DNA from 3 places in the Streptomyces sp. NPDC059906 genome. Region 1 is predicted to be linked to each of the others. Evidence: riboswitches for the same ligand, from Rfam matches in the RefSeq annotation. Region 1 holds a riboswitch; each other region holds the start of a gene.
What was found. Region 1 has a riboswitch for cobalamin ahead of ACFV9J_RS28900 (energy-coupling factor ABC transporter permease). Riboswitches for the same ligand answer to the same signal wherever they lie in the genome.
Positions count from the first base shown of each region.

Region 2: it holds a riboswitch for cobalamin, as region 1 does, so the genes downstream of both, ACFV9J_RS17830 ((2Fe-2S) ferredoxin domain-containing protein) here and ACFV9J_RS28900 (energy-coupling factor ABC transporter permease) in region 1, are expected to answer to the same signal.
Region 3: it holds a riboswitch for cobalamin, as region 1 does, so the genes downstream of both, metE (5-methyltetrahydropteroyltriglutamate--homocysteine S-methyltransferase) here and ACFV9J_RS28900 (energy-coupling factor ABC transporter permease) in region 1, are expected to answer to the same signal.

Region 1 is NZ_JBHWKU010000023.1:69,126-79,366, reverse strand. Features, by position in the region: gene ACFV9J_RS28925 (FAD-binding and (Fe-S)-binding domain-containing protein) at 1-3,117, shown strand, start outside; gene ACFV9J_RS28920 (hypothetical protein) at 3,446-3,913, opposite strand; gene ACFV9J_RS28915 (chloride channel protein) at 4,192-5,574, shown strand; gene ACFV9J_RS28910 (potassium channel family protein) at 5,571-6,152, shown strand; gene ACFV9J_RS28905 (MerR family transcriptional regulator) at 6,243-6,836, shown strand; cobalamin riboswitch at 6,907-7,094, shown strand; gene ACFV9J_RS28900 (energy-coupling factor ABC transporter permease) at 7,124-7,831, shown strand; gene ACFV9J_RS28895 (energy-coupling factor ABC transporter substrate-binding protein) at 7,828-8,166, shown strand; gene cbiQ (cobalt ECF transporter T component CbiQ) at 8,167-8,916, shown strand; gene ACFV9J_RS28885 (ATP-binding cassette domain-containing protein) at 8,913-9,767, shown strand; gene ACFV9J_RS28880 (MFS transporter) at 9,784-10,241, opposite strand, start outside.
Region 2 is NZ_JBHWKU010000010.1:133,907-144,147, forward strand. Features, by position in the region: gene ACFV9J_RS17790 (alpha/beta hydrolase) at 1-88, shown strand, start outside; gene ACFV9J_RS17795 (amidohydrolase) at 174-1,895, shown strand; gene ACFV9J_RS17800 (amidase family protein) at 1,940-3,547, shown strand; gene ACFV9J_RS17805 (DUF6278 family protein) at 3,787-4,194, opposite strand; gene ACFV9J_RS17810 (exodeoxyribonuclease III) at 4,304-5,083, opposite strand; gene ACFV9J_RS17815 (MBL fold metallo-hydrolase) at 5,138-5,773, opposite strand; gene ACFV9J_RS17820 (alpha/beta fold hydrolase) at 5,817-7,067, opposite strand; gene ACFV9J_RS17825 ((2Fe-2S)-binding protein) at 7,622-8,305, opposite strand; gene ACFV9J_RS17830 ((2Fe-2S) ferredoxin domain-containing protein) at 8,342-8,749, opposite strand; cobalamin riboswitch at 8,812-8,938, opposite strand; gene ACFV9J_RS17835 (ferric reductase-like transmembrane domain-containing protein) at 8,993-9,979, opposite strand.
Region 3 is NZ_JBHWKU010000003.1:18,697-28,937, reverse strand. Features, by position in the region: gene ACFV9J_RS05510 (acetoacetate decarboxylase family protein) at 1-643, opposite strand, end outside; gene ACFV9J_RS05505 (TetR/AcrR family transcriptional regulator) at 749-1,324, opposite strand; gene ACFV9J_RS05500 (NAD-dependent epimerase/dehydratase family protein) at 1,526-2,446, shown strand; gene ACFV9J_RS05495 (helix-turn-helix domain-containing protein) at 2,410-2,673, opposite strand; gene ACFV9J_RS05490 (hypothetical protein) at 2,670-2,993, opposite strand; gene ACFV9J_RS05485 (hypothetical protein) at 2,987-3,244, opposite strand; gene ACFV9J_RS05480 (carboxylesterase family protein) at 3,238-3,768, shown strand; gene ACFV9J_RS05475 (hypothetical protein) at 3,782-4,108, shown strand; gene ACFV9J_RS05470 (ABC transporter substrate-binding protein) at 4,105-4,776, shown strand; gene ACFV9J_RS05465 (ABC transporter permease) at 5,173-5,685, shown strand; gene metE (5-methyltetrahydropteroyltriglutamate--homocysteine S-methyltransferase) at 6,006-8,321, opposite strand; cobalamin riboswitch at 8,487-8,709, opposite strand; gene ACFV9J_RS05455 (TetR family transcriptional regulator) at 8,809-9,438, opposite strand; gene ACFV9J_RS05450 (hypothetical protein) at 9,610-10,241, shown strand, end outside.

The sequences.
Region 1 (10,241 bases):
GTCACACGCGAGGGGGCACCGCCGAAGGTCGACACCGACGCCCTCCGGGACGCCCTGTGCGAGCGGGTGGACGGTGAGGTCCGCTTCGACGCCGGGAGCCGGGCCGCCTACTCCACGGACGCGTCGAACTTCCGGCAGACCCCCCTCGGCGTGGTCGTCCCACGTACCCCGGAGGCCGGGGTGGAGGCGGTGGCCGTGGCCCGGGAGTTCGGCGCGCCCGTGCTCTCGCGCGGTGGCGGGACCAGCCTGGCCGGGCAGTGCACCAACGCGGGCGTGGTCCTCGACTGGTCGAAGTACTGCACCCGGGTGGAGTCGGTGGACCCCGGCGCCCGCACCTGCGTCGTCCAGCCCGGGATCGTGCTCGACGACCTCAACCGGCAACTCGCGCCGCACGGCCTGCGCTACGGACCCGAGCCCGCCACCCACCCCAACTGCACCATCGGCGGCATGATCGGCAACAACTCCTGCGGCGCCACCGCGCAGGCGCACGGCAAGGTCGTGGACAACATCGCCCGCCTGGAGGTGCTGCTGTACGACGGCACCCGCTTCTGGTGCGGCCGGACGGACGACGAGGAGTTCGCCGAGATCGAGCGGCAGGGCGATCTGCGGGCGACCGTCTACCGGCGGCTGCGGGCGCTGCGGGACACCTACGGGGACGAGGTCCGCCGCCGGTTTCCGGACGTCCCGCGCCGGGTCTCCGGCTACAACCTGGACTCCCTGCTGCCGGAGTTCGGCTTCGACGTGGCGGGGCTGCTGGTGGGCAGCGAGTCGACGCTGGTCACGGTGGTGCGGGCGGAGCTGAAGCTGGTGCCGGTGGTGAAGGAACGCTCCCTGCTCGTGCTCGGGTTCGACAGCATCGACAAGGCCGCCGACGCGGTGCCCGGCATCCTGCCGCACGAGCCGATCGCCCTGGAGGGCGTCGACGCCCGGCTGGTGCGCGACGAGCGGATCAAGCACCTGAACCCCGAGGCGCTGGCCGAGATGCCCGAGGGCAACGCCTACCTGATGGTGCAGTTCGGCGGGGACACCGTCGAGGAGGCCGACGCACGGGCGCACCGGATGCTCCAGGCCGTGCACCGCTCCGAACGCGACGCCGACTGCGCGTTCCTGGACGACCCGTCGCACGAGGAGGACCTGTGGCAGGTCCGCGAGGCCGGGCTCGGCGCCACCGCGCACATCCCCGGCAAGCCCGACACCTTCGAGGGCTGGGAGGACTCGGCGGTCTCCCCCGAGAAGCTGGGCGACTACCTGCGGCGGCTGCGCGGGCTGTTCGAGGAGTTCGGGTACCTGAGCGACACGGGTCCGAGCCTGTACGGCCACTTCGGGCAGGGCTGCGTGCACACCCGGATCCCGTTCGACCTGTACACCGCGGACGGGGTGGCGGCGTACCGGAGGTTCATGGAGCGGGCGGCCGATCTCGTGGTCGAGTTCGGCGGCTCGCTGTCCGGGGAGCACGGGGACGGGCAGAGCCGGGGCGAGCTGCTGGGGCGGATGTTCGGGGACCGGCTGGTGGAGGCGTTCGGGCGGCTGAAGGCCGTGTTCGACCCGCTGGACCGGATGAACCCGGGGAAGGTCGTCGCGCCGTACGGGCTGGACGACAACCTGCGGCTCGGCGGTGGCTGGGCCCCGTTCGAGCCCCGCGACCTGCACTTCCGCTTCCCGCACGACGGGGGTTCGTTCTCCCAGGCGGCGAACCGCTGCGTCGGCGTCGGCAAGTGCCGGCAGCACACCAGCGACGGCACGGTGATGTGCCCGTCGTACCAGGTGACCCGGGAGGAGGAGCACTCGACGCGGGGCCGGGCCCGGCTGCTGTTCGAGATGCTCGACGGGCACGGGGACGGCGCGATCCGGGACGGCTGGCGCTCGGAGGAGGTCAAGGACGCCCTCGATCTCTGCCTGGCCTGCAAGGGCTGCAAGAAGGACTGTCCGGCGGACGTGGACATGGCCACGTACAAGGCGGAGTTCCTCTCCCACCACTACGAGGGCCGGCCGTGGCGCCGGCCGCGCTCGGACTGGTCGATGGGCTGGCTCCCGGCGCTCGCGCGGGTGGTGGGCCGCACCCGGCTCGCGCCGGTCGTCAACGCGCTCACCCACGCGCCGCTGCTGTCGAGGGCGGCGGTGCGGGTGGCGGGGGTGGCGGACCGGGAGGTGCCGCTGTTCGCGGAACGGACCTTCGAACAGTGGTTCGCGGAGCGCGAGCCGGAGGGCGACGGGCACCGCGGGTCCGTGCTGCTGTGGCCGGACACCTTCACCAACCACTTCCACCCGCACATCGGCCGGGCGGCGGTACGGGTCCTCGAACACGCCGGCTGGCGGGTGGAGCTGCCGCGCGAGCCGCTGTGCTGCGGGCTGACCTGGATCTCCACCGGGCAGCTCGGCACGGCAGAGAAGGTCCTCACCCGTACGGTGCGCGCCCTGGCCAAGCATGTCCGGGCGGGCGGCCTGGTCGTGGCGCTGGAGCCGAGCTGCACGGCCGTCTTCCGGGCGGACGCGGCCGAGCTGTTCCCCGGCGACCAGGACGTGCGGCGGCTGGCCGAGCAGACGGTGACGCTGTCGGAGCTGCTCACCGGGCACTCCCCCGGCTACGAGCCGCCGCGGGTGCCCGACCGCTCCGCGCGTGCGCTGGCCCAGGTGCACTGCCACCAGCACGCGGTACTGGGCTGGGAGGCCGACCAGGAACTGCTGCGCCGGGCCGGGGTGGACGCGGAACGACTGGACTCCGGCTGCTGCGGGCTGGCCGGCAACTTCGGCTTCGAGCGCGGTCACCTGGACGTCAGCGAGGCGTGCGCGGAGCGGGTGCTGCTGCCGCGGCTGCGGGAGGAGGACGAGTCGACCGTCGTCCTCGCCGACGGCTTCAGCTGCCGCACCCAGATCCACGAGTTCGACAGCGGCGGCCACGAGGGCGTGCACCTGGCGGAACTGCTGGCCTCGGCCCTGCCGCCCGGCCCCGCGACCGACCCGGGGACTCCGGGCAGCGCGTACGGCACCGCCCCGGGCGCCCGTCCGTCCGCCCCCGGCCCCCGCGCCCGGACCCTGGCCCTGGCGGCCACGACGGCCGCCGCCCTGGGCACCGCGGCGGCGGCAACGGCCCTGGCCCGGAGCCTGCGCCGACACTGAACCCGACGGACCTCGCCCCCTCCCTGCCAGCCCCGGAGCAGCACATACGGCACCCCACCCGGCGGACGCCCGGCGGACGCCCGGCCGCCCCCGCACCCCGCGCACAGGCCCCGGCCCCGGCCCTGGCCCTGGCCCTGGCCCCGACAGCCACGACGGCCGCCGCCCTGGGCACCGCGGCGGCGGCAACGGCCCTGGCCCGGAGCCTGCGCCGACACTGAGCCCGGACACGACGGACGGTCACCCCCGAGGGTGCGGGGTGACCGTCCGTCGTTCCGGGCGTGGAGGGAGGTGGTGTCCGGGCGTGGAGTCTGTGCCCGGGCGTGGAGTCTCAGGCCCGGGACGAGGCGGCGTCCTGGCGGCTCGCCAGGGCCCAGATCACGAACACGTCGATCGCCATCATGATCACGGACCAGACGGGCGCGTACGGCAGGAACAGGAACTGGGCGATCAGGCTCAGCGAGGCGAGGACGATGCCCGCCACCCGCGCCCAGGCCATGTCCTTGAGCAGACCGAACCCGGTGACGAACACGAGGGCGCCCAGGATGACGTGCACGATCCCCCAGCCGGTCAGGCTCATCTCGTAGACGTAGGTGCCGATACGGGCGTACACGTCGTCCTCGGCGATGGCCGCGATGCCCTGGAGAACGGCGAGCGCGCCGTTCAGCAGCAGCAGTACGCCCGCGAAGACGACACCGCCGGTCACCCAGCCGCTGGTGCGGTCGCCCGAGCGCTGGGCCCAGGAGGCGTCGCCGCCGTGGGACGGCCGGCCGGGGGTGGGTTCGGCGTGCTGGCTCATGAGCGGAGTCCTTTCTGTGTCCCCCGTACGGGGCAGCTGCCCACCGGTGCCCGACGGCACCGACAGGTCATTCAGAGCCTGCGGGTGGCCGCGCTCCCCGGCCAGGCGGGTCCGCCGGACGGGTGAATCGCGCGCCGGGCGTGCGCATGCGGACGCCCCCGGCCTCGCGTTAACTGAGCGGCACCCGCGGCCCCGGCGACCGACGGACCCGGGCGGGACGAAGGAGGGCGTGTGACGAGTCGGCCGCTGCCCCGGCGGGGTCCGCGCGGACGGGTTCCGTGACCGCGCCGGCGAACGCCGTCCCGGACCGGGCGGAGCGGTCCCTGCGGCAGACCCTGCTCAGCCCCGGCTACCGGCGGCTGTTGCTGCTGTGCGTGCTGCTGGGCGTGCCCATCGCGCTGGCCTGCTTCTTCTTCGTCGGACTGCAGCACGAGGTGCAGCACTGGGTGTGGACGTCGCTGCCCGAGGCGGCCGGATACGACACCCCGCCCTGGTGGTGGCCACTGCCCGCGCTGGTGCTCGCCGGGCTGATCCTGGCGCCGATCGTGACCCGGATGCCGGGCGGCGGCGGCCATCTGCCGGTGAACGGCCTGGGCGGCGCACCCGTGGGCCCCCGGGCGCTGCCCGGCGCGGTGCTGGCCGCGCTGGCCACGCTGCCGCTCGGCGTGGTGCTGGGTCCCGAGGCCCCGCTCATGGCCGTCGGCAGCGGGCTGGCCCTGCTGGCGGTGCGGCGGGCGGGCGCGGGCGGCGACCAGCGGGCGAGCGCGATCCTCGCCACGGCCGGCTCCACCGCCGCGATCTCCACCATCCTCGGCGGCCCGATCGCGGCGGCGGTCCTGCTCATCGAGGGGGCGGGGCTGGCCGGCACCCAGCTGGTCGCCCTGCTGCTGCCCTGCCTGCTGGCCAGCGCGACCGGCGCCCTGGTCTTCACCGGCTTCGGGCAGTGGACGGGGCTGGAGATCGGCGCGCTGAGCCTGCCCGACCTGCCGCCGCAGGCCAATCCGGACGCGGGCGACTTCCTGTGGGGCCTGCCCACCGCGGCCCTGATCGCCGTACTGGTCACGCTGGCCCGCGAGCTGGGCCGCCGCACGGTCACCTGGACCCGGCGCCACACGGCCGCGCGCACCGTCGCCTGCGCCACCGCGGTCGGCGTCTGTGTCGCCGCGTACGCGCTGATCACCGGCCGCTCCCCGGCCGAGGCGGCGCTGTCCGGTCAGGCCGCCCTCGCCCAGCTCGCCGCGCAGCCGCACGCCTGGTCCGTGGGCGCGCTGGTGGCGCTGGTCGCGTGCAAGGGACTGGCCTGGGGCATCGCGCTGGGCGCGCTGCGCGGCGGCCCGATCTTCCCGGCCGTCCTGCTGGGCGCGGCGACGGGCCTGGCCTGCTCCGGGCTGCCCGGCTTCGGCGCCACCCCGGCGCTCGCCCTCGGCATCGCCGCCGCGGCGGCCGCGGTGACGGGGCTGCCACTGGCCAGCGCGGTCCTGGCGGTGCTGCTGTTGGGCCGGGACGCCCACGACCAGATGCCGCTGATCGTGACGGCCTCGGTCGTCGCGTTCATCGTCGCCCAGCTGGTGCGCGGGAGCGGGCCGGAGGCGGGCCGGGCACCCGGCGGGGAGTCGGGCGGAGAGACGGGCGGGGCGCCGACGACGGGAGCGGCACGGTGAGGACCCGCCGGACCGCAGACCCGCGCCCGAGCCCACGCCCCCGCACCCGCACCCGCACCCGCACCGGCTGGGACGCCGTCCGGCCCTGGCTCGTACGGGTCGGGATCGCGGCCGCCGTGGTGGTGGCCTACTTCCTGCTCCCCCTCGACCACCTCGGCCCGCAGCGGCCGGTGCTGAGCTGGACGCTGTTCGCGGTGCTGCTGACCGTCGTGGCCGTGCTGCTGCTCCGGCAGATCCGGCACGTCCTCCTCGACCATCCGGACAGCCGCCCCGGGGTGGTCATCTCGCTGCTGATCGTGCTGTCGGTGCACGTCTTCTCGGCGACGTACTACGCCCTGGCCAAGGCGCCGGGCCAGTTCAGCGGGCTGCACACCCGGATCGACGCGCTGTACTTCACCGTGGTGACGCTGGCCACCGTCGGGTACGGGGACATCACCCCGCGGGGCCAGGCCGCGCGGGTCGTGACCATCCTGCAGATCACGTACAGCTTCGTCTTCCTCACCGCCGCCGCCACCGCGCTGACCACCCGCATGCGGGACATGGTGGCCCGGCGGCCCCAGCGCGGCCGCTCGCGCTGACGGCGGCGGTTTCACGTCCCGTCCCGGACGGGGTTTGAAACTGCCGCCGCGTCACCTTCTAGCCTCGGTCGCACACCGAGGAGGAGCCCCATGACGTACGCGACCGACGGCACCCGGCGCATCGGCGAACTCGCGCGGGAGACCGGGCTGAGCATCCGCACCCTGCGCTACTACGACCGGCTCGGTCTGCTCACCCCGTCCGCCCGCACCGAGGGCGGCCACCGCTGCTACGACGCCGACGACGTCCGGCGCCTGCACCGCGTGCTGGCGCTGCGCAGCTTCGGGCTCCCCCTGGCGCAGATCCGCGCGCTGCTGGACGCCGAGCCGGACCACGATCCGGCGGAGCTGATCCGGCGGCAGCTCGGCGTCGTCGAGGAGCGGCTGCGGCAGACGGCCGAGCTGCGGATCCGGCTGCTCGGCGTGCTGGACGCGCTGGACGCCTCGGCCGACGGCTCGACCGAGACCTATCTGAACGTGATCGAGGAGATGACCGCCATGGAACGTCCCCTGACGCCGGAAGAAGTCGCCCGCCTGAGCGAGGCGCGCCGCCGCTGGGCCGAGTCGCTCGGCGAGGAGGAGTTGCGTGCCCTGCACCACAGGCGCGCGGAGATCTTCGCCACGCTGGGCGAGGACGAGCGGCGGCGGCTGACGGAGCGGCGGCGCCGGGCGTTTGCGCAGCCCTGAGGCGTGTGCGGCGGTCCGGCGGGGCGGGTGCCGGGCCCGAGGCCTGCTTGTGCCCACCCCCGTGGGAGCACTACTGTCGCCACGCCTTGGTGAACGGGAAATCCGGTGTGATGCCGGTGCGGCCCTCGCCACTGTGAATCGGGAAAGTCCGGCTCCGGCCCTCACGGGCAGCCACTGGATCGCTTGCGATCCGGGAAGGCGGAGCACGGGCGGTGGTACCCGTAAGCCAGGAGACCGGCCAAGGCGCGTCGTCCATCCACGAGGTGCTGGAGAGGGTCTGCTGAGCCATGCACATAGCCGAGGGCTTTCTGCCACCGGCGCACGCGATCGCCTGGGGTGTCGCGTCCGCGCCGTTCGTCGTCCACGGAGTCCGGTCACTCACCCGTGAGGTCAGGGAGCACCCGGAGAGCACGCTGCTCCTCGGCGCCTCCGGAGCCTTCACGTTCGTGCTGTCGGCCCTGAAACTGCCGTCCGTCACCGGGAGTTGTTCGCACCCGACCGGCACCGGGCTGGGCGCCATCCTGTTCCGGCCGCCGATCATGGCGGTCCTGGGGACCATCACCCTGCTCTTCCAGGCGCTGCTGCTCGCCCACGGCGGGCTGACCACGCTCGGCGCCAACGTCTTCTCGATGGCGATCGTCGGTCCCTGGGCCGGGTACGGGGTCTACAGACTGCTGCGCCGCTTCGACGTGCCGCTCATGGTCACCGTGTTCTTCGGCGCGTTCGTCGCCGACCTGTCCACCTACTGCGTCACCAGCGTGCAGCTGGCGCTGGCCTTCCCGGACCCGAGCAGCGGATTCCTGGGCGCGCTCGGCAAGTTCGGGTCCATCTTCGCGGTGACCCAGATCCCGCTCGCGGTGAGCGAGGGCCTGCTCACGGTGATCGTGATGCGGCTGCTCGTGCAGTCCAGCAAGGGCGAACTGACCCGGCTGGGCGTGCTGCTGACCCGGTCCGGGAAGACCACGTCCGACGAGCCGGAGGCGGTGGCCCGATGACCCGCAACGCGAAGATCAACGCTCTGCTGCTGCTCGCCGTGGCCGCGCTCGCGGCGCTGCCGCTGGTGCTGGGGCTCGGCGACCACAAGGAGGAGCCGTTCGCCGGTGCCGACGCGGAGGCCGAGACGGCGATCACCGAGATCGAGCCGGACTACGAGCCGTGGTTCTCGCCGCTGTACGAACCGCCGTCCGGGGAGATCGAGTCGGCGCTGTTCGCGGTGCAGGCCGCGCTCGGCGCGGGGGTGCTGGCGTACTACTTCGGTCTGCGCCGGGGGCGGCGGCAGGGCGAGGAGCGGACGGCGGCGGCGCTGCGGGACGCCCCCGCGGGCGACTGAGTGCTGCCGATCGACGCGGCGGCGCACAGCAGCCGCTGGCGCCGCCGTCATCCCGTGGACAAGGCGGTGCTTGGTCTCGGCCTGACCGTGCTCGCGATCTCGCTGCCGCCCTGGCCGGGTGCGGCGCTGGTGCTGGTGGCGGCGCTGACGGTACTGCTGGGCCCGGCGGGCGTGCCGGGGCGGCGGCTGTGGCGGGCCTACCGGGTGCCGCTGGGATTCTGTGTGACGGGCGCGCTGCCGCTGCTGGTGCAGGTCGGGGGTCCCGACGGGTTCCTGTCGGCGGCCGACGGCGGCGCGGCGCGCGCCGGTGAGCTGCTGCTGCGCACCTCGGCGGCCTCGCTGGGGGTGCTGCTGTTCGCGTTCACCACGCCGATGTCGGACCTGTTGCCGCGCCTGGTGCGGGCCGGGGTGCCCGCGCCGGTGGTGGACGTGGCGCTGGTGACGTACCGGATGAGTTTCCTGCTGCTGGACTCCGTACGCCGGATCCGTCAGGCGCAGGCGGCGCGGCTCGGCCACACCACCCGGGCCGCGACCTGGCGTTCGCTCGGCGGGCTCGGCGCCACCGCGTTCGTGCGGGCCTTCGACCGGGCGGCGCGGCTCCAGTCGGGGCTCGCCGGGCGCGGTTACGACGGCACCCTGCGCGTACTGGTGCCCGAGGCGCGCGTCTCGGTGCCGTTCACGGCGGCGAGCGTCGCGCTCCTTGCGGCGCTGGCCGGCCTCACCCTCGTACTGGAAGGACCCCTGTCGTGAGCGAACCGGTGCGGTCACCCGAACCGACCCCGGACCTGGTCGCCCTGCGGGGCGCGTCGTTCGCGTACGAGGAGGGCCCGGACGTGCTGACGGGCCTGGACTTCGCGGTGCGCGAGGGGCGCGCGCTGGCGCTGCTGGGCCGCAACGGCAGCGGCAAGACCACGCTGATGCGGCTGCTCAGCGGCGGACTGAGGCCGCGCGCGGGGGCGTTGACGGTCGACGGGGAGCCGGTGACGTACGACCGCAGGGGGCTGACCCGGCTGCGGACCACCGTGCAGTTGGTGGTCCAGGACCCGGACGACCAGCTCTTCGCGGCCTCGGTCGGCCAGGACGTGTCCTTCGGTCCGCTGAACCTCGGACTGCCCGACGCGGAGGTCAGGACCCGGGTCGCGGAGGCACTCGCCGCGCTGGACATCGCGGCGCTGGCCGAGCGGCCCACGCACCTGCTGTCGTACGGGCAGCGCAAGCGGACCGCGATCGCGGGGGCGGTCGCGATGCGGCCCCGGGTGCTGATCCTCGACGAGCCGACCGCCGGGCTCGACCCGGACGGGCAGGAGCGGCTGCTCGCCACCCTGGACGGGCTGCGCGCGGGCGGCACCACCGTGGTGATGGCCACCCACGACGTCGACCTCGCCCTGCGCTGGTCCGACGACGCCGCCCTGCTCACCCCGGACGGTGTGCGCACCGGCCCGGCCGCCCCGACGCTGGCCCGCACCGAGCTGCTGCGGCAGGCCGGGCTGCGGCTCCCCTGGGGCGTCGCGGCGACCGGACTGCTGCGGGCGCGGGGGCTGCTCGCGGACTCGGCGTCGGGCCCGCGTACGGCGGAGGAGCTGGCGGCGCTGGCCGAGTGACGGGGGCTGCCCGGGGTCAGCTCGCCGAGCCGCTGTACTCCGGTTCCCGGGCTTCCTCCGCCTGCTGGGCGGCGCGGGCGCGGCGGCCGGGCAGGACGGCGAGGACGATCAGGGTGCCGGCCGCCATGATGACGCCGCCGACGAGGCTGGTCGTGGCGACGCCGTGGGCGAAGGCCCGGTTCACGGCGTCGGCGAGGGCCTGCGCCTGCTCGGGTCCGGCGGCCGGGTTGGTGGCGAGCCGCTCGGCGACGGCGAGTCCGCCGCCCACCGAGTCCTGGGCGGTGTCCAGTGCGGCGGCCGGGAGCCGGTCGCCCACCAGGCCGGCCAGTTCGTCCCGATAGGAGGTGCCGAGCAGGGAGCCCAGGACGGCGATGCCCAGCGAACCGCCCAGCTCCAGCGCGGTGTCGTTGGCGCCGCCGCCGACGCCCAGTTCGCTCTCCGGGAAGGAGCCCATGATGGTGTCGGTGGCCGGGG
Region 2 (10,241 bases), on a different contig from region 1:
CGAGGTGACCCGGGCCGCGCTGGCGGCACGCCGGTCCTGGCTGCGCCGCGTACTCGGCCTCGCCACCTCTGCCGACGCCGCGTCCTGAGCCCTCCTCCTTCCTCCTACCTCTTTCCCTCTTCCTCTTTCCTCTTCCTCTTTCCTCCACCGTTCACCAGCCAGAAGGATCACCGATGCCGGAGACAGCGGACCTCATCCTGACCGGCGGCGACGTACTGACCGTCGACGACGCGTTCTCCGTCGCCCAGGCGGTCGCCGTACGGGCCGGCCGGATACTCGCCGTGGGAAGCGACGCCGAGATCAGGGCGCTCGCCGGACCCGGCACCCGGGTCGTCGACCTGGCCGGGCGCACCGTGCTGCCCGGCATCAACGACTCACACCTGCACGCGGCGGCATGGGCCCTGACCAGGCCGCCGTTCGCGCTGGACCTCGGCCACCCCGCCGTGGAGTCGATCGCCGACGTCACCGAGGCGGTACGGAAGGCCGCGGCCGGCACACCCGCCGGGGAGTGGATCACCGGTCTCGGGTGGGACGTCGGCTACCTCGCGGAGTGCCTGGCCGACCCGGCCCGCCGCCCGCACCGCGCCGACCTGGACGCCGCCGCCCCCGGCCACCCGGTCTGCCTCACCGACTTCTCCGGGCACATGGTGTGGGTGAATTCCAGGGCACTCGAACTCGCCGGAGTGGGGCGGGGTGCCGTGCCTCCCGCCGGCGGGGTGATCGAGACCGACGCCGCGGGCGAACCCACCGGCGTCCTCAAGGAGACGGCGCAGGCCCTGGTACAGGCGCTGGTGCCCGCCGCGGACGTGGCCAGGCGCAAGGAGGCCGTCCGCACGGCCGTGACCGCCCTGCACGCCCTGGGCATCACCAGCTACACCGAGCCGGGGCTCGGTCCTGGCGGTGCCGAGATCCTCGGCGGCGGCCTGGACACGGCGACGCTGCGGGCCTACGTCGAGCTGGCGCGCGCGGGCCGGCTGGAGTCGCGGGTCCGGGTGCTGCTGCTGCCCGCGCCCATGGGCGGCTCGGCGGCCGACGTGCGGGCCGGACTGGCGGGGCTCGCCGTGCCGGCGGACGTGGACGACTGGAGACTGGCCGTGATCGGCGTCAAGGGGTTCGCCGACGGGGTGCCGCCGAACGAGACCGCGTGGATGCACGAACCCTACCCGGGCGGCGGCCACGGCGGCCTGTGTGTGCACGGGGCCGACACCGCACTGAAGGAGGCCGAACTCGCCGAGATGATACGGGTCGCCCACACGGCCGGGTACCAGTTGGGCGTGCACGTCACCGGCGACCGGGCGATCGACTCCGTGGTCGACGCCTTCGCCGCGGCCCACCGGGCACACCCGCGCCCGGACGCCCGGCACTACGTCATCCACGGCGACTTCGCCTCCGCGCCCAGCCTCGCCAAGCTGGCCGCGCACGGCTACGGCATCAACATGAACCCGGCCATCAAGTGGACCATCGCGGACCTGATGGACGGCGTCGTCGGCAGCGAACGGTCGGACTACCAGTGGCCGGTGCGCTCCGCGGTACAGGCGGGCATCGCCGTGTGCGTCGGCTCCGACGCCCCGATCACCGCGCCCGACTGGCGCCGGGGTGTCGCCGCCATGCTCCTGCGCGAGTCCAAGGCCAGCGGCCGGGTCAGCGGCCCCGGACAGCGCGTCTCGCTGGAGACGGCGGTGCGCGCCTACACGGCCAACCCCGCCCGGCAGGACTTCGCCGAATCCTGGAAGGGCACCATCGAGCCGGGCAAGGTCGCCGACCTGTGCGTCCTCGGCGGGGACCTGCGGGCGGCCGACCCGCACGACATCCCCGACCTGCCCGTGGACCTCACCGTCTTCGACGGGCGGATCGTCCACGAACGCGGCAACGAACGCGTCAACGACCAAGGCTGAGGGGCCTCTTGTGCCGGACGGCCCCGTGTAGTGGGCTGTCGGCCATGAAGAAGAGAAGCACGGCGGCCCTGACCGCACTCCTGGTCGTGGTCCCCCTCATCGCGGCGGCGCCCGGTCAACGGGCCGAGGCCGCTGATTCCCGGCCCGGTGATTCGGCGCGATCCGCCGAGTCGACCCTGGTCAAGGGAGTGAACCTGGACACGGTGACGATCCCCGAACTGCAGGCGCGCATGAACCGGGGATCGCTGTCCTCGCTCAGGCTGACCCTCGCCTACCTGCGGCGGATCAAGGCCGTCGACCCCAGGATCAACGCGGTACTGCGCACCAGCCCGACGGCCCTGCGCCAGGCGGCCGCCAGCGACCTCAGACACCGCCTCGGCAGGACCCGTGGCCCGCTGGACGGCATCCCCGTCCTGCTCAAGGACAATGTGAACACCCGTGACATGCCGACGACCGCCGGGTCGCTGGCCCTCGCCGGGAGCCCACCGGACACCGACGCGGTCCTGGTCGGCAAGCTGCGGGCGGCCGGCGCGGTGATACTGGGCAAGGCCAACCTCTCCGAGTGGGCCAACTTCCGCGCGGCCAAGCCGACGTCGGGGTGGTCGGCGGTGGGCGGGCAGACGAACAACCCGTACGTCCTGGACCGCAACCCCTGCGGATCGTCCTCGGGTTCGGCCGCTGCGCTCGCCGCGTCGCTGGCGCAGGTGGCGATCGGGACCGAGACGGACGGCTCCATCGTGTGCCCCGCCGGGATGAACGGCGTGGTCGGCCTCAAGCCCAGCCTCGGAGTGGTCAGCCAGTCGGGCGTCGTACCGATCTCCGCCGAGCAGGACACGGCCGGCCCCATGGCCCGCAACGTGATCGACACCGCGCTCACGCTCTCCGTGCTGAGCGGCCGTGACACCGTCCGCTCCGGCGACGCTCCGAGCCTCGCGGACGCGGCCGGCCGTCCCGGCAGCCTGCGCGGCAAACGGATCGGCCTGTGGCGGCTGCCGTCGCTCGGCGCCGAGGTGGACGCCCTCATGACCCGTACGGCCGAGCGGCTGACCGCCGCGGGGGCCGAGGTCGTCGAGGTGAGCCTGCCGTACCAGGAGCGGCTGGCCGAACTCGAGTTCCCGGCGCTGCTGAGCGAGTTCCACCGGGACATCGACGCCTACCTCGCCACCCGGGGCGGGCCGCGGGACCTGGCCGAGCTGATCGAGTTCAACCGCACCCATCCGCGGGAGCAGAGCTGCTTCGCCGGTCAGGAGCTGTTCGAGCAGGCACTGGCCGCCCCGCCCACCACCGATCCGGAGTACCGGGCGATGCGCGCGGAGTTGACGGACCTGTCCCGGCGGTCCATCGACGAGGTCATGGCCGCGCACGACCTGGACGCCATCGCCTCCCCGGCGAACCCGCCCGCGTGGACCACCGACTGCGCGCGGGGCGACAACGACGTGATCCCGTCCTCCACCCCCGCGGCGGTGGCCGGATACCCGTCGCTGTCGGTGCCCGCCGGGTTCGTCGGTGAACTGCCGGTCGGGCTGCTCCTCATGGCCGGTGACCGCCAGGACGTCGAACTGCTGTCCCTGGGTGCGGCGGTGGAGCACCGCCTGGACGCCTGGCGGGCGCCCCGGTACCTGCCTTCGGCACCGTCCGGCGCTTCCCGCTGAGCCCGAGCGGACCGGCGAGCGCCACGTCGTCGAGCGGCGCCTCGACGAGGTCGCTCGCCGGTGTGCAGCTGACCTTCTACTCGTCCGCGAGCAGTGATCTCCGACTGCACCCCGCGCAGGTCCCCCGTGCGTTCGTGTCCCTCCGACCACTGCAACGTATCGAGACAAACATCATCAATGCCACCGACACGCACCTTTCGGGCATAACCCCTATTTACACCGGAAGCAGGGCCAAGGCTTCACGCTTCGGCGACTTCTCCGTAGAGCTGGGAGAGTTCCGGTACGCCGTCCTCCGCCCACGCATGGCCGTTCGCCACCACGTCGAACTCCCGGCCGGAGGCGAGCCGGACGACCGGCTGTCCGTCGGACCGGATGCTCCAGGCGGCACCGGGCACGGTGCGCACGATCACGGTGCCGAGGTACAGACCGGCGTCGTTGCCGAGCCAGGTCTGGATCTCCTCGTCGCTGCGCCAGCGCGGGAGCACCTGGTCCAGCTGCTCCAGGGAGAGCGCGGAGTCGTCGAGCCGGACCCCCTCCCGCAGCGCCTGCGAGCGCAGCAGATCGCAGTCGGCGAGCAGCTCGCCGATGCCCTCCGCGTCGTGCGCCCGGTGGTCTTCGCGCCGCTTGCCCAGGAAGGGGAAGTTCATACCTCCACACTGTCATTCGTACCGCCATGTGCACCACAGGGCACGCGGAAGGCGTGTGTGCGGTGCGTGTGCGGTGGGTGGGTGTGCGGTGCGTGTGCGGTGCGTGCGGCTACAGGTCCAGGTCCACCACGACCGGCGCATGGTCCGAGGCGCCCTTGCCCTTGCGCTCCTCGCGGTCGACGTAGGAGTCGGTGACCGCCTTGGCGAAGGGCTCGTTGCCGTACACCAGGTCGATGCGCATGCCGCGGTTCTTGGGGAAGCAGAGCTGGCGGTAGTCCCAGTACGTGAAGGGGTGGTCGTACTTCAGCGGGCGCGGGACCACGTCGGACAGACCGGCGCCGCGCAGGGAGGCGAGGGCGGCGCGCTCGGCCGGGGTGACGTGGGTGGCGCCCTCGAAGGCCGCCCGGTCGTAGACGTCGTCGTCCTTGGGCGCGACGTTGTAGTCACCCATCACGGCGAAGGGGCGGCCGCCGGCGGCGTCGCCCTCGACGGCGGCGCGCAGCGCCTCGAACCACTGGAGCTTGTAGGCGTAGTGCGGGTGGTCCACCTCGCGGCCGTTGGGCACGTACACCGACCAGACACGGGCCGGCCCGCAGGTGGCGGAGATCGCGCGGGGCTCCTGGACCCCCTCGTAGCCCGGGTCGCCCGGCAGGCCCTTGACCACGTCCTCCAGGCCCACGCGGGAGAGCACCGCCACCCCGTTCCACCGGCCGGTGGCGTGGACCGCCGCCTCGTATCCCGCTTCGCGCAACGCGTCGAAGGGGAACTGCGCCTCGGCGACCTTGGCCTCCTGGAGGCACAGCACGTCGGTGCCGCTGCTCTCCAGCCAGGCGAGCAGCCTCGGCAGGCGAGCGGTGATCGAGTTCACGTTCCAGGTCGCGATGCGCATGTCCCACAACCTACCGGGCGGCACCGACAACGCGGTCCCGCCCCGGGCAGAGCCTCAGAGCCGCGCCGAGTCGCCGGGGGTCAGCCGCAGGTGCTCGGAGCCGCCCAGCTCGCCGATCTGGCGGTCGTAGATCGGTCGGGCGAGGTCGGTGAGGAGCGCGTCGTGGATGTCGTAGGCCCGCTGCGGCCCGACCTCCCGCACGTAGTCGATCACCTCGGAGATCTTGCTCCACGGGGCCATGACCGGCAGCATCAGCGTCTCGACCGGGTGGTCGGGGACGGTGAGGGCGTCGCCGGGGTGGAAGACCTTGCCGCCGTCCACGAGGAAGCCGACGTTGGTGACGCGCGGGAGGTCCGGGTGGATCACGGCGTGCAGCTCGCCGTGGACCTGTACGTCGAAACCGGCGGCGGTGAAGGTGTCGCCGTGCCCGACGGTGTGGACGCGGCCCGGGAAGGCCGCCGAGATCTTCTCCGCGACCGACCTCAGCGTCCAGATCGCCGCGGCCGGGTTGTCCTCCATGGCGGCGCGCAGCCGCAGCTCGTCGAAGTGGTCCGGGTGCTCGTGGGTGACGAGGATCGCGTCCGCGCCGAGGGCGGCGTCCTCCTCGCTGAACCCGCCCGGGTCCAGGACGAGCGTTTGCCCGCCCTGCTCCAGGCGGACACAGGCGTGCGACTTCTTGGTGAGCTTCATGCCCCCATCCTGCCGCCGCGCGCCCGCCTCCGGCCCGCAGGGCTCACTCCGGTGGTGTCGTCTCCTCGCGGATGACCTGCTGGGCCACCCGGAAGGCGCCGTTCGCGGCCGGCACCCCGCAGTAGACGGCCGCCTGGAGCAGCACTTCCTTGATCTCCCCCGGGGTGAGGCCGTTGCGCAGGGCGGCCCTGAGGTGGGGCGCCAGCTCGTCCAGGTGGCCGCCGGCGACGAGGGCGGTGAGGGTGACACAGCTGCGCGAACGCCGGTCGAGGCCCGGCCGGTCCCAGATCTCCCCCCACGCGTAGCGGGTCAGGAACTCCTGGAAGTCCCCGGAGAACTCGTCCGCCTGCGCGAGCGCCTGGTCCACGTGCCCGTCCCCGAGGACCTCACGGCGCACCTTGAGCCCCGCGTCGTACGGGTCGGGCCGCCCCTGTGCCTGCGGCGGCACGACGGGTGCCGGGGCGATCTCGGCGATCGGCGCGGCCTGCGGCGGCGGAGCCGGCACCGGCTGGGCGGGCGCGGCCGGGATCCCGGCGGCCGGGACCGGGACCTGGTGTGCCGTGGGGTGCACCGGGACGGGGACCTGCCCGGTGGAGGTGGCGTCGGGGGCGGCCTGCCAGGCGGTGGTGAAGTGCCGCACCAGCAGGTCGGTGACGGCCGCGGGCTGCTCGACCGGGACCAGGTGGGAGGCGCCGGGGACGACCGCGAGGCGGGCGTCGGGAATGCCGGCGACCAGGGTGCGGGCCTCGGCGGGGCCGGTCACCTGGTCGTCGGAGCCGACGAGGACCAGGGTGGGTACACCGACCCGGCCGAGTTCACCGCGCACGTCGAACGCGGCGAGGGCCTCGCAGGCGGAGATGTAGCAGCCGGGGTCGGTGGTCCGCACCATCTGCACGGCCCACTCGGTGATCGCGGGCTGGGCGGCCGCGTACCCGCCGGTGAACCAGCGCTCGGGGGAGCTGCGGGCGATGGGGTCGAGCCCGTTGGTGCGCACGATCACGCCGCGCTGGCGGAACTCGTCGGCGGTGCCGAAGCGGGGAGAGGAGGCGATCAGCGCGAGGGAGGCGAGGCGCTCGGGATGGCGCAGGGCCAGCTCGATCCCGACGGCGCCGCCGAAGGCGCACCCGGCGTACCCGAAGCGCTGCACGCCGAGTCCGTCGAGGGTGGCCAGCAGACGCGTGGTGAGTTCGGCGACGGACCCCGCCGGGCGGGCCGGGGCGCCGCCGTGTCCGGGCAGGTCGAAACGGAAGACCCGCCACTGCTGGGTCAGTTCGGGCACCTGGCGGTCCCACATGTGCCATGTGGTACCGAGAGACGGGCCCAAGATCAGGACTGGTAGGTGTTCTGGCCCGTCAAAGCGGTATTGAAGCGTCTCGGTCTTGCCTTCTGTCACGGGTTCACACCTTCATCTGTCACGATCTGTCACACACCCCCTGCGAGACCTCCCCATGCCTCCGCCGCCGGAAGCGGGTCCGCCACGTCTGGCTTCACGTACCACTTCTTCGTCGTCTTCACGTTCGTGTGTCCGGCCCACCTGGCGAGCAGGTGATCCGGCACCCCGTTGCTGGCGAAGTACGTGAGGCAAGGCGCCCGAGCATCGTACAGACGGACCCTGCGAAGGCCGTTTGCGTCCATCTTTTGTAGGCCCGCGTTCGAAGCTGCCGACGGTGTGCCGAACCAGGCGGTGACCACCTCTCTCGGTCTGCAACTCCTCGAAGGTCACCGGTATCTGACGGCCCATCGCGGGCCCCCGGAAGTCGTACGTGCACACCCGGCTGTGCCCGCCGGGGTTCAGCCACACCAGGGTCCGGCCCCGCGGGGAACGGCTCCCGGGCACTCCCGGACGCCTCACGCCAGCCCGCAGTCACCGCACTTCGAGCCGTTGGGCGCGCGGTAGTAGAGGCAGCAACTCCGGCGGCGGAACGCGAGGTCGGGGCCGGTCAGCACTCCGGTGCCCGCCAGGCGTCCGGTGTCCAGAAGCGCGGTCGTGAGGTCGGTGAGGGGTTCGCGGACGGCCGGGCGGAGCGCGAGCAGGGCGTGTGCCGCACCGGCGAGGGCCGACGCCGAGTTGCCGTCCAGCAGGCGGGGGGCGATCTTGACGCGGAGTCCGTCGGCCAGTGCCGACAGATGGTCCGTCACCTGCTCGTACAAAGCGCGGACGGGACCACCGTCGAGCCGGTCGGCGTACCAGCCGGCCGGACGGGGCACCCGCAGGGCCGGTCCGTCGTCGGCCCGCCGCAGTCCCTCCAGGTCGGGCACGATCCCGTGCAGGACGACGCACGCCAGAGCCGGTGACCAGAGCCGGGCGGCGTGGCCGAGCTGGGCGATGGAGACGTCGACGCGCGGCTCCGACGTGCGGTGACGACGCGCGACGGCTTCGGCGAGGTCGGTGAATCCCGCCCCGTAGGAGTGGGTGAGCGGGTGCCAGCCGTCGTCCGGTCCGCCGACCCGCAGGGCGAAGAAGCCGCCGAGGCTCGCCACGTCGTGCAGGGCAGCGGCGGCGGAGGCCGTCGAGGCACGGGCTTCGTACACGGTTCCTGTCCTCCCTCCGGCTCTCCTTCCGTGCGGTCAGAGGGCCGTACGCCGTCGCGGCGGCGTGATGGCGTACAGGTCGAGGATGTCCGGGCAGGGCGCGACGCCCGGTCCGCCGGCGCGTGCCCAGGCGGCGACGTCCTCGGTGGCGTCCGGGTCGTTGACCAGCCCCAGCCAGACGGGCCGGGCGCCGGCGGCCCGGCCCTCCGCGGAGGGCTGGACGACGATGACGTTGGCGTGGTCGCAGACGTCGAGGCAGTCCGAGACGCGCACCGGGACCGCGGCACGCAGGCGCTCCACCTGGGCCGTATGGTCGACACCGGTCACTTTGGGGCTGCCGCAGCAGCAGTCGCGGCACACGACGACGCGACACGGCACGGAGCCACGGGTGGCCGCCCCGTTCCTCGCGTCGTCAGGCGTTCGTCCGGTCGGCGTTGCGGGCATGGGGTGCCGTCCCTCTCTCCGGGGAGATCCGCCCCGGTGGTCCGTCGAGGAGGCGACCGCGTGAGTCTCCTGGCTCTCGGGTCGATGCCCGTCCCGGCCTTCCCACCCGTTGCGGGGCAGTGGCCTGTCGGGACGCGCTCGCCGATCACAGTGGCGGGACCGCGCCGGATTCGCACCGGCTTCCTCGTTCCGCCGTCGCCTTGTCGCCGGCCATCATCCCATCCCGGAACGCGGCGCCGACCGTCAGTCCGTCTCCTGCTCGTGCGGGGCCGTGGCGGGCGGACGGGCCGGACGGTCCCGTCCGCCGTCACGACCGGACATCACCACGACGACCAGCCCGACGACGATGGCTCCGGCGACGACGCGTCCGGCCGCGCGCCCCCACCAGGCCGGACGGGCCGTGCCCGGGCCCCGCCTCGGCGGCCCCAGCCGTTCGGACCGTCGGGCGGGTCGCAGCAGACGCACCAACAGCAGCGCGGCGACTGGAAGTTGCAGCAGCCACAGGAGGGTGCGCGGCCACTCCCCGTACCAGACGTTGGTTCCGTACAGCAGGGTGTGCCACACACTCAGCACGTAGACGACGATCACGAAGCGGTGCAGCCGTCGCCAGGTGTTCGCTCCGATGCGGTGCCGAACGTAGAACAGCAGGCCGAGAGGGATCGCGAGGTACAGGGCGCCCTGCCCGAGCGGGATGGCGATCCGGCCGGTGCCGGAGTCGTACCAGCCGGGCACGAAGCTGTCGGCGAAGCCCACCCACAGCCGCTCGGCCCAGTCCACCTTCGTCTCGTAGCGCACGAGTTCGGCGGCGAACATCAGCGCGTGCGCGAGCATGAGCGCCATCGTCGTCAGGCTCGTGGTGCGGTGCCAGCGCTCCAGTACCTGCCGCGAGACCGGCAGCCGGGCGGGGCGCGGACCCGACAGCAGCAGGCCCAACATGACCGTGCCCCAGGCCCACAGCAGCGCCGACCAGCCGAAAGCCTGGCTGAGCAAGTACATCCAGTAGGTGCCGGCATCGTCCATGAAGGGCATGACCGCGACGGTGTCCGAAGCACCCGACTCCATGCGGGCCCACAGGAGAGCGAACACGAGTCCCGTGACCACCACGGCCGCGGAGGCGTCGGGCACTGCGGCACGCAGATCACCGCGCAGTGCGACGCGGTCCCCGGGAGGCCGCTGCCCTCCGGACGCGGCCGCCGCCCCGCCCTCGTCCGGCCTCGTGTCCGACGTCATCAGGCGCCTCCCCAGGCACGGGTCACCGCCGCAACGGTGCGCATGTGTCGTGAGGCAACAAGTCTGGCCGATGGGGCGGCGATCCCCCGAGGCACTATCCGGCCAGACCAGCCACGACGACCGGACGGGGACACACCTGGTTTCTGTCTCCCCTCCACAATCAAGACAACCGTTGAATCCTCACTGTCGCAGGAGTACGAGCGCCCTTACGCTGATGGACGCAGTCGGTTCGCGCCTCCCGTCCGCCCGGATGCCGGCGGCG
Region 3 (10,241 bases), on a different contig from region 1:
GCGCCGACAGGGCGAGGTCGAGGCCGCCCCGGTCGTTGGCGAGCCTGGCGGAGGTGCGCTTGGCGTCGATGTCGACGTCGAGCCCGGTGACCCACTTGGGGAACCCGTAGCCGTCGTGGCCGCGCACCTGCGCGATCTCGGTGTTGACCGGGAGCGAGAGGACGTAGGAGTGCAGCCAGTCGTTCTTGAGCCCGGTGACCAGGTCGAGCAGGCCCAGCCCGCCGTGCCGCGCCGGCTTCACCGCGACGCCGACCGCGGCCTCGGTGTAGAAGTCGATGTCGCACACGTCGTACCGGAAGGCCATCATGGAGACGATCCCGAGTCCCGGGGCGATCTCGAGCGGGTCCAGCTCCCGCGGCAGGCGGGCCCGGATCGCCTTGGCCGGCGCGAGCATCGTGAGCCGGGCCGTGGAGATGCGGTAGTAGAAGTTCGGCGTCAGTGTCGGCCCGATGCGGGAGTCCACGCGGCTCTTGGGCATCCGGCGGAAGAAGTCGACGCTGCTGACCCGCGGGTCCCGCGCGACCTCGTCGAGGTCGGTGTCCATGCGGAACCGGTCGTAGAGGCCGCCTTCAGGGACGGTGACGAGACGCCCTCCGAGATCGACCTCTACGTTCCGGTCGGTCAGTTTGCCGGTTGATGACATGGGCTCTCTCCTCCAATGTGAGCGCTGCTAACACGGAGGATGGCACGCGATGTGAGCATCGTCAACAATGGATGCCGCAGGGTCTGCGGGAGGCGGGTTCGTGCGTCAGGCGCCGACCGAGGTGATGGCGAGGAAGGCGCTGCGCACCCGGTCGGCGACTTCCTGTTCCGACGTGGCCTGCAGCTTGCCGTCGAGGTGCAGGCAGGCCAGCCCGTGGGCGAGTCCCCAGCCGGCCGACGCCAGAGCCGAGGCGTCGGTGTCGGGGAAGACGCGGTCGAGTGCGTCGGCCAGCAGTACGTGCAGGGCGTCGGCGGCCTTGACCCGCTCGTCGTCGGCGTCGTCGCACGGCTTGCCGAACATCACGCCGAACAGGGCGGGCCGCCGCAGTGCGAAGGCGACGTAGGTGACGGCGAACTCGGCCAGGTCCGAGGGGGATGCGGGCAGGCCGCGCTCGCCGCTCAGGTCGGTCAGCAGGGCGCGGAAGCCCTCGGCGGCCAGTGCGGACTCCAGGGCGTCGCGGTCTTTGAAGTGGCGGTACGGCGCGGTCGGCGACACGCCGGCCTGGCGCGCGACGGCCCGCAGCGAGAAGGGTTCGCCGTTCTCCAGCATCTCCATCGCGGTCGACAGCAGGGCCGCCCGCAGGTCGCCGTGATGGTAGCCGCTTTTCTCCGATGTTGACATTGCTTACTTCATCCTCCTATGCTTTGTTAGCACCGTAAACATATCGTACGTCCGAAGGAACCGGCGTTCGGCGGCCCCGGGGCGCGCACCCCGCTGCGGGAAATGGGCCCGCATGGCGCTCACACCGGCCCTCGTCATCAGCCTGGGCAACCACGCGCTGTCGCCGGCACCCGCACCATCCATCGCAAGGAGACCAGACTCATGCAGACCGTTCTCGGCGCCGGCGGACCGATCGCCGACGAGCTCGTGCACGAGCTCCACCGCAGCCACACCAAGGACGTCCGCCTCGTCAGCCGCAAGCCGTCGAGGGTGAACGACACCGACGAGCTCGTCGCCGCGGACCTCACGGACGCCGACGCCACCAGCCGCGCCGTCGCGGGCAGCGACATCGCCTACCTCACCGTCGGCCTACCCCTGGACTCGGAGCTGTGGGAGCGCCAGTTCCCCGTCATGATGCGCAACGTCATCGACGCCTGCGCCGAACACGGCACGAAGCTCGTCTTCTTCGACAACACCTACATGTATCCCGGAACGCCGGCGCCCCAGACCGAGTCGACGGCATTCGCACCGGGCGGACGCAAGGGACGAGTCCGCGGACAGATCGCCACCATGCTGCTGGAGGCCATGCGAGCCGGCCGGGTCGAGGCCCTGATCGGCCGGGCGCCCGAGTTCTACGGTCCGGGCCGGACGACGAGCTACACGAACTCGCTGGTGTTCGACCGGATCAAGGCGGGCAAGCGGCCGTTCGTCCCGGTCGACGCCCGCGCCAAGCGTTCGCTGATCTGGACCCCCGACGCGAGCCGCGCTCTCGCCCTGCTCGGCAACACTCCGGACGCCTACGGCCAGACGTGGCACCTGCCCGTCGACCCGGACCGCAAGTCCTACGCCCAGCTCATCGAGATCGCCGGCGAGGTCACCGGCCGCAAGATCGGCTACACGGTGCTGCCGATGCTCGCCTTCCGTCTCGGGCGCCGCTTCGTCAAGCCGCTCGACGAAATGTACGAGCTGATCGACCGATACCGCGACGACAACATCTTCGACAGCTCGAAATTCGCCGCCCGCTTTCCCGAATTCCACGTCACGAGCTATCGGGAGGGCGTGGAGCGGATCCTCGTCGGCTGACCCACCGACAGCACCTCCGCCGGTCGGCTGACTCGTGCCGCGATGCCGAACCGGCGCCGGTACTCCGACGGGGTGACGCCCGTGGCGCGCTGGAAGAGTCGGCGGAAGTTCGACACGTCAAGGTAGCCGGCGCTGCGGGAGATCTCGGCGACCGGCTCATTGGTCAGCTCCAGCAACTCGCGTGCCTTCGCGATGCGCGCCGCCCGGGTGTATTCCGTCGCAGTCAGGCCCGTGGCCTCCTTGAACCGGCGCTGGAGGGCGCGCGGTGCATGGCGGCGGTCTGCGCGAGGTGCTCAATGGAGTGGGGCTCGTGGAGGCGGGCATGCAGCTGGGCCTGCACCTCGCGGACGTCGCTGTCGCCGTGCTGGAGCCGGGGCGTGAACTCCTGGTAGAGGGACTGCCGTCGGCGCGGCGGGTCGGCGAGGACGAAGCGTGCCGTGTGCAGCATGACGCTGGGACCGAGCATCCGGTCGACGAGGGTGAGGCCCAGGTCGACCCACGCCAGGATGCCCGCGACCGTCATGATGTCGACGTCGTCGATCACCATGCGTGAGGCGTCCACCCGGACCTTCGGGTATCGGCGCGCCAGCTCCTCGCGCACAGAGTGGTGCCCTGGGACCGGAGTCCGACGAGCCAGTCGGTGAGCTCGCCGACCGACGTCATCAGCTCGGGCACGACGAGGTTCGGCGGGATGATGACGTGGCTGAGCCGATGCGCGAGCTCGGGATGGGTGTCCGAGGTGCAGACCATGACCGGCCCGTCGTCGGCGGCCGGGCGCACCACCGGTCCACGTGACACGAGAGGACTATGTCGCCGCGTCCCGTCTCAAGTTCGGCGCGATGGCGGACGAGTTCCTCCGGCTCTACCCGGCACACACGGACGAAGAGGCGGCGCACGCCCATTGCGCCGCGGTGCGCGACAACGCCAGGATCTCCACCTGGCTGTGGGCGAAGGACTGGGCCCCGCACGCGAAGCGGCCCGTGTACGCGTACTTCTGGACGTACGCCTGCCCGACGGCGGGACAGGGCGCCCGCCGCGCCTCGCACGGCTCCGAGATTGACTTCGTGCTCGGCAATCTCCACCCCGACCGCGCCGAGTGGACCGACGAGGACCGCGTCATCGCCGAGACGATGAGCGGCTACTGGGCCAACTACGTGATCACCGGCGACCCCAACGGACCAGGACTGCCGCACTGGCCCGCGTGGACACCGGACACCCCGGCGGTCATGGAGGTCGGTGCGGGCTTCGGACCGATCCCCCTGGCTGACCCGCCTCGGTTCGACTTCTGGAAGCGCCATTTCCGTACCCAGCATGCTTGGTGACAGGAGACCGTTCATGACACACGACCACCCCACCGCCCGCCCGGCCCGCAATGGCCTCCGGCCCCGGCCCGGAGGGAGCCGACGGCTTCTTGCCGCGGCTTCGGCCGCCGTGATCGTGCCGGCGCTGCTCACCGCCTGCGGCAGCGGCTCCGCCACCACGACCACCTCGGACGGGCTCACCCAGATTACCGTGGGTGGCGGAGGCAGCATCTTCGACACGCCGCTGCACGTCGCCGACGCCCAGGGCTTCTTCAAGAAGCAGGGCCTGAAGACTCCAAAAGACTTCCGCAGATCGCCGTCTCCGCCGACGGCCTGGGCAACCCGCTCGGCCTCGTCGTGAGCAAGGACTTCGCCAAGGACCACGGCCTGACCGCGAAGACTCCCGCCGCACAGGTGGCGAAGGCACTGTCGGGCTCCACCGGCGGCGCCAGCTCGGCCAACACCAGGGCCGAGGCCGGCATCTTTCTGAAGAAGTACGGCGTCGACCCCGACAAGAAGGTCGAGTGGGTCTCGCTGCCGAGCCCGGCCGCCGACAAGGCCGCCATCAACAGCGGCCAGATCGACTGGTTCCTCACCTCCGAACCGATCCCGCTGCAGATCCAGGACGCCGGTGACGGCATCCTGGTCGCCGACCCGGTCAAGGTCCCCCAGTGGGCCGCCGAGCAGGCCGGCTACGGGCAGCTGGTGGTGACGCAGAAGAGCTACGCCGCCGAACACCCCGACATCGTGAGGAAGTTCGTCAAGGCGGTTCAGCAGGCGACTGCGTACATGAGCACCCACCTGAAGGACAGCAACGACGAGACGGTGCTGCAGGCGGCCCAGAAGGCGCTGGAAGGTGTGCCGGACAACGTGGTGGAGGACAGCCTCGAGCAGGTCGAATGGCCCGCGAACGGCTCGATGGACGCCGCGGGCTGGAAGAAGACCACGGCCTTCCTCGACAGCCTGGGAACGCTCCCCGAGGGCGCGAAGGTCACCACCGGCAACTGGACCAACAAGTACCTGCCGTAAGGCGGCCGGCGCGCCGCGCCCGGCCAACCGGAAGGAGCAGACGATGGCGACTGCCACCAGCAGTGCGAAAGACAAGACCGAGGTCAGGAAAGCGCCCCCCACAGGAGACGTCAGGAGCAGTGCTTGGCGGAAGACCGCCCTGGTCGTGGTGCTGCGTATCGCGGTCATCGCCCTGTGCCTGATCCTCTGGCAGGTGATGAGCGGTCCCGTGCTGCCGGAGTACGCCGTCAGCAAGCCCACCGACGTGTCGCACGCCCTGTGGGATCTGCTCGGCTCGTCGACCGGATGGATCGACATCAGGGCGACGGCGATCGAGATCCTGGCGGGCTTCGGGATCGGTGTGGCCGTCGGCACCGTGATGGGCCTGGTGCTGGGCTCGGTCCCGCTCGCGGGCCGGTGCTGGAGCCGCTCATCGCGGCCGTCAACGGCATCCCCAAGATCGCGCTCGCGCCGCTGTTCCTGCTCTTCTTCGGCATCGGTCCCATGTCGAAGATCACGATCGCGGCGGCGGGGGTGTCCTTCGTGGTCTTCTACAACGTCTACCTGGGCCTGCGGCTGAGGGAACGCGAACTCGTGGAGATCGTCCAGGTCATGGGCGGGCGCCGGCATCACGTCCTGAGCTACGTCACGCTCCCCACCTTGGCCGCGCCGTTCTTCGCGGCGCTCAAGACGGGTGGACCACTGGCCATCCTCGGCGTCATCGGCGGTGAGTTCATCGCCTCCACCGAGGGAGTCGGCCACGAGCTGTTCACCGCGGCCACGAACCTCGACGCCCCGACCGAGTTCGCCGGCCTGATCGTCCTGGTGGCGATGACGCTGATCCTCAACGGAGTACTCAGCGCGCTGGACACGCTGGCGCTCAAGCGCCTCGGCCTGGGGGACCGGCGGTCGCGTGGCAAGACCGTGTGAGCCGGGGCCCGCATCGCCCGCGCGGCTGTGGTGGAGCCGGGAGTTCAGCGGGTTCCCGGCCCTGTCGGCCACCGGGTGTTCCCGGGGTGGGGGGTGGCTCCTTCCGGTCCACGAGCATCGCGACCAACTGCTCGTCACCCGCCGCCACGGCGGCCTCAGCCGCCGACCCGCTGCCGCCGGCACCGCACCACGAGCCCGACCGAGCAGCGACGACGCGAGGACCGGGGCGGTGGCCGGGTGACCGGGCGGCGGGTCTCACCGCGGACCGCTCACCGGCCTCACGAGCGTGCTGCGGACACCGAGAAGCGCTTCCGGGTGGATCAGGAGCGGCACAGCTCGTCGCGGACGGCGCGGGCGGCGGCCACCAGGTGTTCGAGCGAGGCCCGGGTCTCGGGCCAGGCGCGGGTCTTCAGGCCGCAGTCGGGGTTGACCCAGAGCCGTTCGGCGGGGATGGCCTTCAGGCCGTCACACAGGAGGTCGGCCATCTCCTCGGCACCGGGCACGCGGGGGGAGTGGATGTCCCACACGCCGGGTCCCGCCTCGCGCGGGTAGCCGTGGACGGCGAGTTCGCGGGCGACCTGCATCTGGGAGCGGGCCGCCTCCAGGCTGATGACGTCGGCGTCGAGGTCGTCGATGGCCCGTACGATGTCGCCGAACTCGGCATAGCACATGTGGGTGTGGATCTGGGTCTGCGGACGGACGCCGGAGGTGGTGAGCCGGAAGGCTTCGGTGGCCCAGGCCAGGTATCCGGCCCGGTCGGCGGTGCGCAGGGGCAGCGTCTCACGCAGGGCGGGTTCGTCCACCTGGATGACGGACGTGCCCGCGGCCTCCAGGTCGTTCACCTCCTCGCGCAGGGCGAGCGCGACCTGGCGGGCGGTGTCGCCGAGGGGCTGGTCGTCACGGACGAAGGACCAGGCGAGCATGGTGACGGGGCCGGTGAGCATGCCCTTGACCGGGCGGCCGGTGAGGGACTGGGCGTACGTGGTCCAGCGCACGGTCATCGGGTCCGGACGGGAGATGTCGCCGGCCAGGATCGGCGGGCGGACGTAGCGGGTGCCGTAGGACTGGACCCAGCCGTGCCGGGTGGCGAGGTAGCCGGTGAGCTGTTCGGCGAAGTACTGGACCATGTCGTTGCGTTCGGGTTCGCCGTGCACCAGGACGTCGAGGCCGGTCTGCTCCTGGAAGGAGATCACCTCCTGGATCTCCGCCCTGATCCGCTCCTCGTAGCCGGCCGTGTCGATCCGCCCGGCGCGCAGATCGGCGCGCGCGGTGCGCAGTTCGCCGGTCTGCGGGAAGGAACCGATCGTGGTCGTCGGCAGCAACGGCAGGCGGAGGTGCGAGCGCTGCGCCGCGGCGCGCTCCGCGTAGGGCTGGGAACGTCGCGCGTCGGCCCCGGAGACCGCGGCGGCACGGGCGCGGACGGCGGGATCGCGCGTGATGGGGGAGTTGGCGCGGGAGGCGAGGTCGGCACGGTTGGCCGCCAGGTCGGCGGCGATGGCGTCGGTGCCCTGGGCGAGGCCCCTGGCGAGGGTGACGACCTCGGCGGTCTTCTGCCTGGCGAAGGCGAGCCAGCGCAGGATCTGCGGTTCGATGTCCCGTTCGGCGGCGGTGTCCAGGGGGACGTGCAGCAGGGAGCAGGAGGCGGACACGTCGACGCGGTCGGCCAGGCCCAGCAGGGTGCCGAGGGTGGACAGGGAACGGACGAGATCGTTGACCCAGATGTTGCGGCCGTTCACGACACCGGCGACCAGCCGTTTTCCTGGCAGCCCGCCGACGGCGGCCAGCGCGTCGAGGTTGGCGGCGCTCCCGGTGAAGTCCAGGGCGAGCCCTTCGACCGGGGCCTTGGCCAGCATCGGCAGCGCATCGCCGAGCCGGTCGAAGTACGAGGCGACCAGGAGCTTCGGACGGTCGGCGAGAGTGCCGAGGTCACGGTAGGCGCGCTCGGCGGCGTTCAGCTCGGCCGCGGTGCGGTCCTGGACGAGGGCGGGCTCGTCCAGCTGGACCCACTCCGCGCCCGCCGCCCGCAGGTCGGCCAGCACCTCGGCGTACACGGGCAGCAACCGGTCCAGCAGGGTGAGCGGGTCGAAGTCCGCCGGCCCGCCCGGGGCGGGCTTGGCCAGCAGAAGGTAGGTGACGGGGCCGACGAGAACGGGCCGGGCGGTGAGGCCGAGGGCGAGGGCCTCCCTCAGTTCGTCGACCTGCTTGGCGGAGTCGGCGGTGAACGCGGTGTCCGGGCTCAGTTCCGGGACGAGGTAGTGGTAGTTGGTGTCGAACCACTTGGTCATCTCCAGCGGTGCCACCTCCTGGGTGCCGCGTGCCATGGCGAAGTAGCCGCCGAGCGCGTCGTCCGCCACGGCGGAGCGGTGACGCTCGGGAATCGCGCCGACCATCACGGTGGTGTCGAGCACATGGTCGTAGTACGAGAAGTCACCGGTCGGCACCTCGTCGATGCCCGCGTCGGCCAACTGCCGCCAGTTCGTCCGGCGCAGTTCGGCGGCCGTGGCGCGCAGGGCGTCGGCGGTGACGCGGCCCTTCCAGTAGCCCTCGACGGCCTGCTTCAGTTCCCGGTTTTGCCCCTGGCGGGGGTAGCCGTACACGGTGGCCCGTGCTGCCGCGGCTGCGGACTTCGTGGTCACGGAGATCTCCTTCACGAGATGAATCCCTGAGATCCCGGCGACGGGACGAGAACGCGAAGGAGTGACACACCGGGCGGGACCGACGCTGCGCAGTAGGGCAGACACATCCGCCTGGTATGTACGCCGACCCGCCCTCGAGGTCACCGGGATGTCCGCGCACGAACGGTTCGCGCGCGGGCAGTTGGCAGGTCTTCGGACTCGCGGGCACGTCCTCACCGTTCGAGGACACCTACTGGCCGTCGCTTCCCGGGCCCGGTACCTCGGACCCAGTGCGTATGACGGCGGTCGTTCCCGCTCACCGCTGCGGGGCAGTCCCGGATTCCCACCGGGTTCCCTCTTGCGACGCCCCGTCCGGCTGACGGGGCGAACCAGCTGCTGTGGGCAGCCTACGGGCAGTTCGCGCGTCAGGAACGCGGACGTCCGCAATGCGGGCGTGACCCGTGTCACGCGCCCGGCCGCGGCGGGCCGAACGCGCGGCGACGCCGGTTCAGTCCGCCACGATCGCCTGGAGGGCGCGGCCGTAGTGGCGGGCCACTGTGTCGGTGTCGGCCGAGGCGAGGGGTTCGAGATGCGCCACGTAGCGCATCATGGCGAGCCCGATGAGCTGCGTGGCGACCATGCTCGTCCGGAGCGTCGCGTCCTCGCCCGTGATCACCCCGCCGAGTGCGCGCGCCAGGATGCCGGTCGCGGTCTCACGGAGCTGGGCGGCCGCGGCACGGTGGATGGCGGCCGAGCGCACCATGGTCATGAGTGCCGGGCGTGACGACACGTCGTCCCACACCGACAGGTGGGCGCGCACCATGCGTTCCCCGATCCCGTCCAGTCCGCCCCGCGCCGCGGCGGTGATGGCCTCCTCGATCTTCCCCGGCAGTTCCAGCGCCTGGAGGAACAGGTTCTCCTTCGTGCCGTAGAAGTGGTGCACCAGCGACTGGTCCACCTCCGCCGTCTCCGCGATGCGGCGCAGGCTGGTCGCGTCGAAACCGCGCTCGGCGAAGCAGACCCGTGCCGCGCCGAGGATCGCCTCCCGCGTACGGGTCTCCCCGGGACGCCTGCCCCCGGCGTGCTTGGTCGCCCGACCGGCACCAGTCACCTCACGCGTATCGCTGACGCTCTCCATGGCCCCATCATGCCCGCTCCGAACGCCGCGTCCGAAAACTCATCACATGATGAACTCATTGTCTGATGAGTTATATAGTGACGTCGTCGGTGTCACCGAGCCTTCGTACTTCGTCCGCTGTTTCGCCCCGTCTGCCAGGGCGGGGCGGAGCACCTCTACGGAACGGTTGCCATGTCTGCCAATCTCGACGCCTCCACCACCTCACAGCCGAGTGGCGACACCCCGGAAGCCGGACCGCCCGGTGGCCGGGGGCTCGTGGCGAAACTCGCCGCCATCGTCGTCGGCCTGACCGCCGCGATCACCCTCATGCTGTGCGCCTTCGGTCTGCCGTCCGCCAACGGCGGCCCCCACCACGCCCCGCTCGGTGTCACGGGCCCGGAGTCCGCGGTGGCCGCCGTGCAGCAGCAGCTCCCCGGCGACGACTGGGAGGTCACGGCGTACGACGACGCCCGTGCCCTGGTCCGTGCCGTCGAGGAGCGCGACGCCGTGGGCGGCCTCGCCTTCGGCGACGACGGCCTGACCGTCTACACGGCGACGGCGGGCGGCCAGATGATCAGCAACGCGATCAGCGGGCTCGGTACCGCGCTTGCCGGTCAGCAGCACGTCTCCGCGACCGTCCACGACGTGGTGCCCTTCCCGAAGGACGACCCGCGGGGCGCCGGTCTCGCCTCCGCCGCGCTGCCGATGATCTTCGGTGGCATGCTGCCCGCCATCGCCCTGCTCCAGTTCTTCCCCGGCCACGCCAATCTGCGGATCCGTCTCGCCGGGGTCGTCGCCTTCGCCCTGGCCGGTGGAGCCGCCGT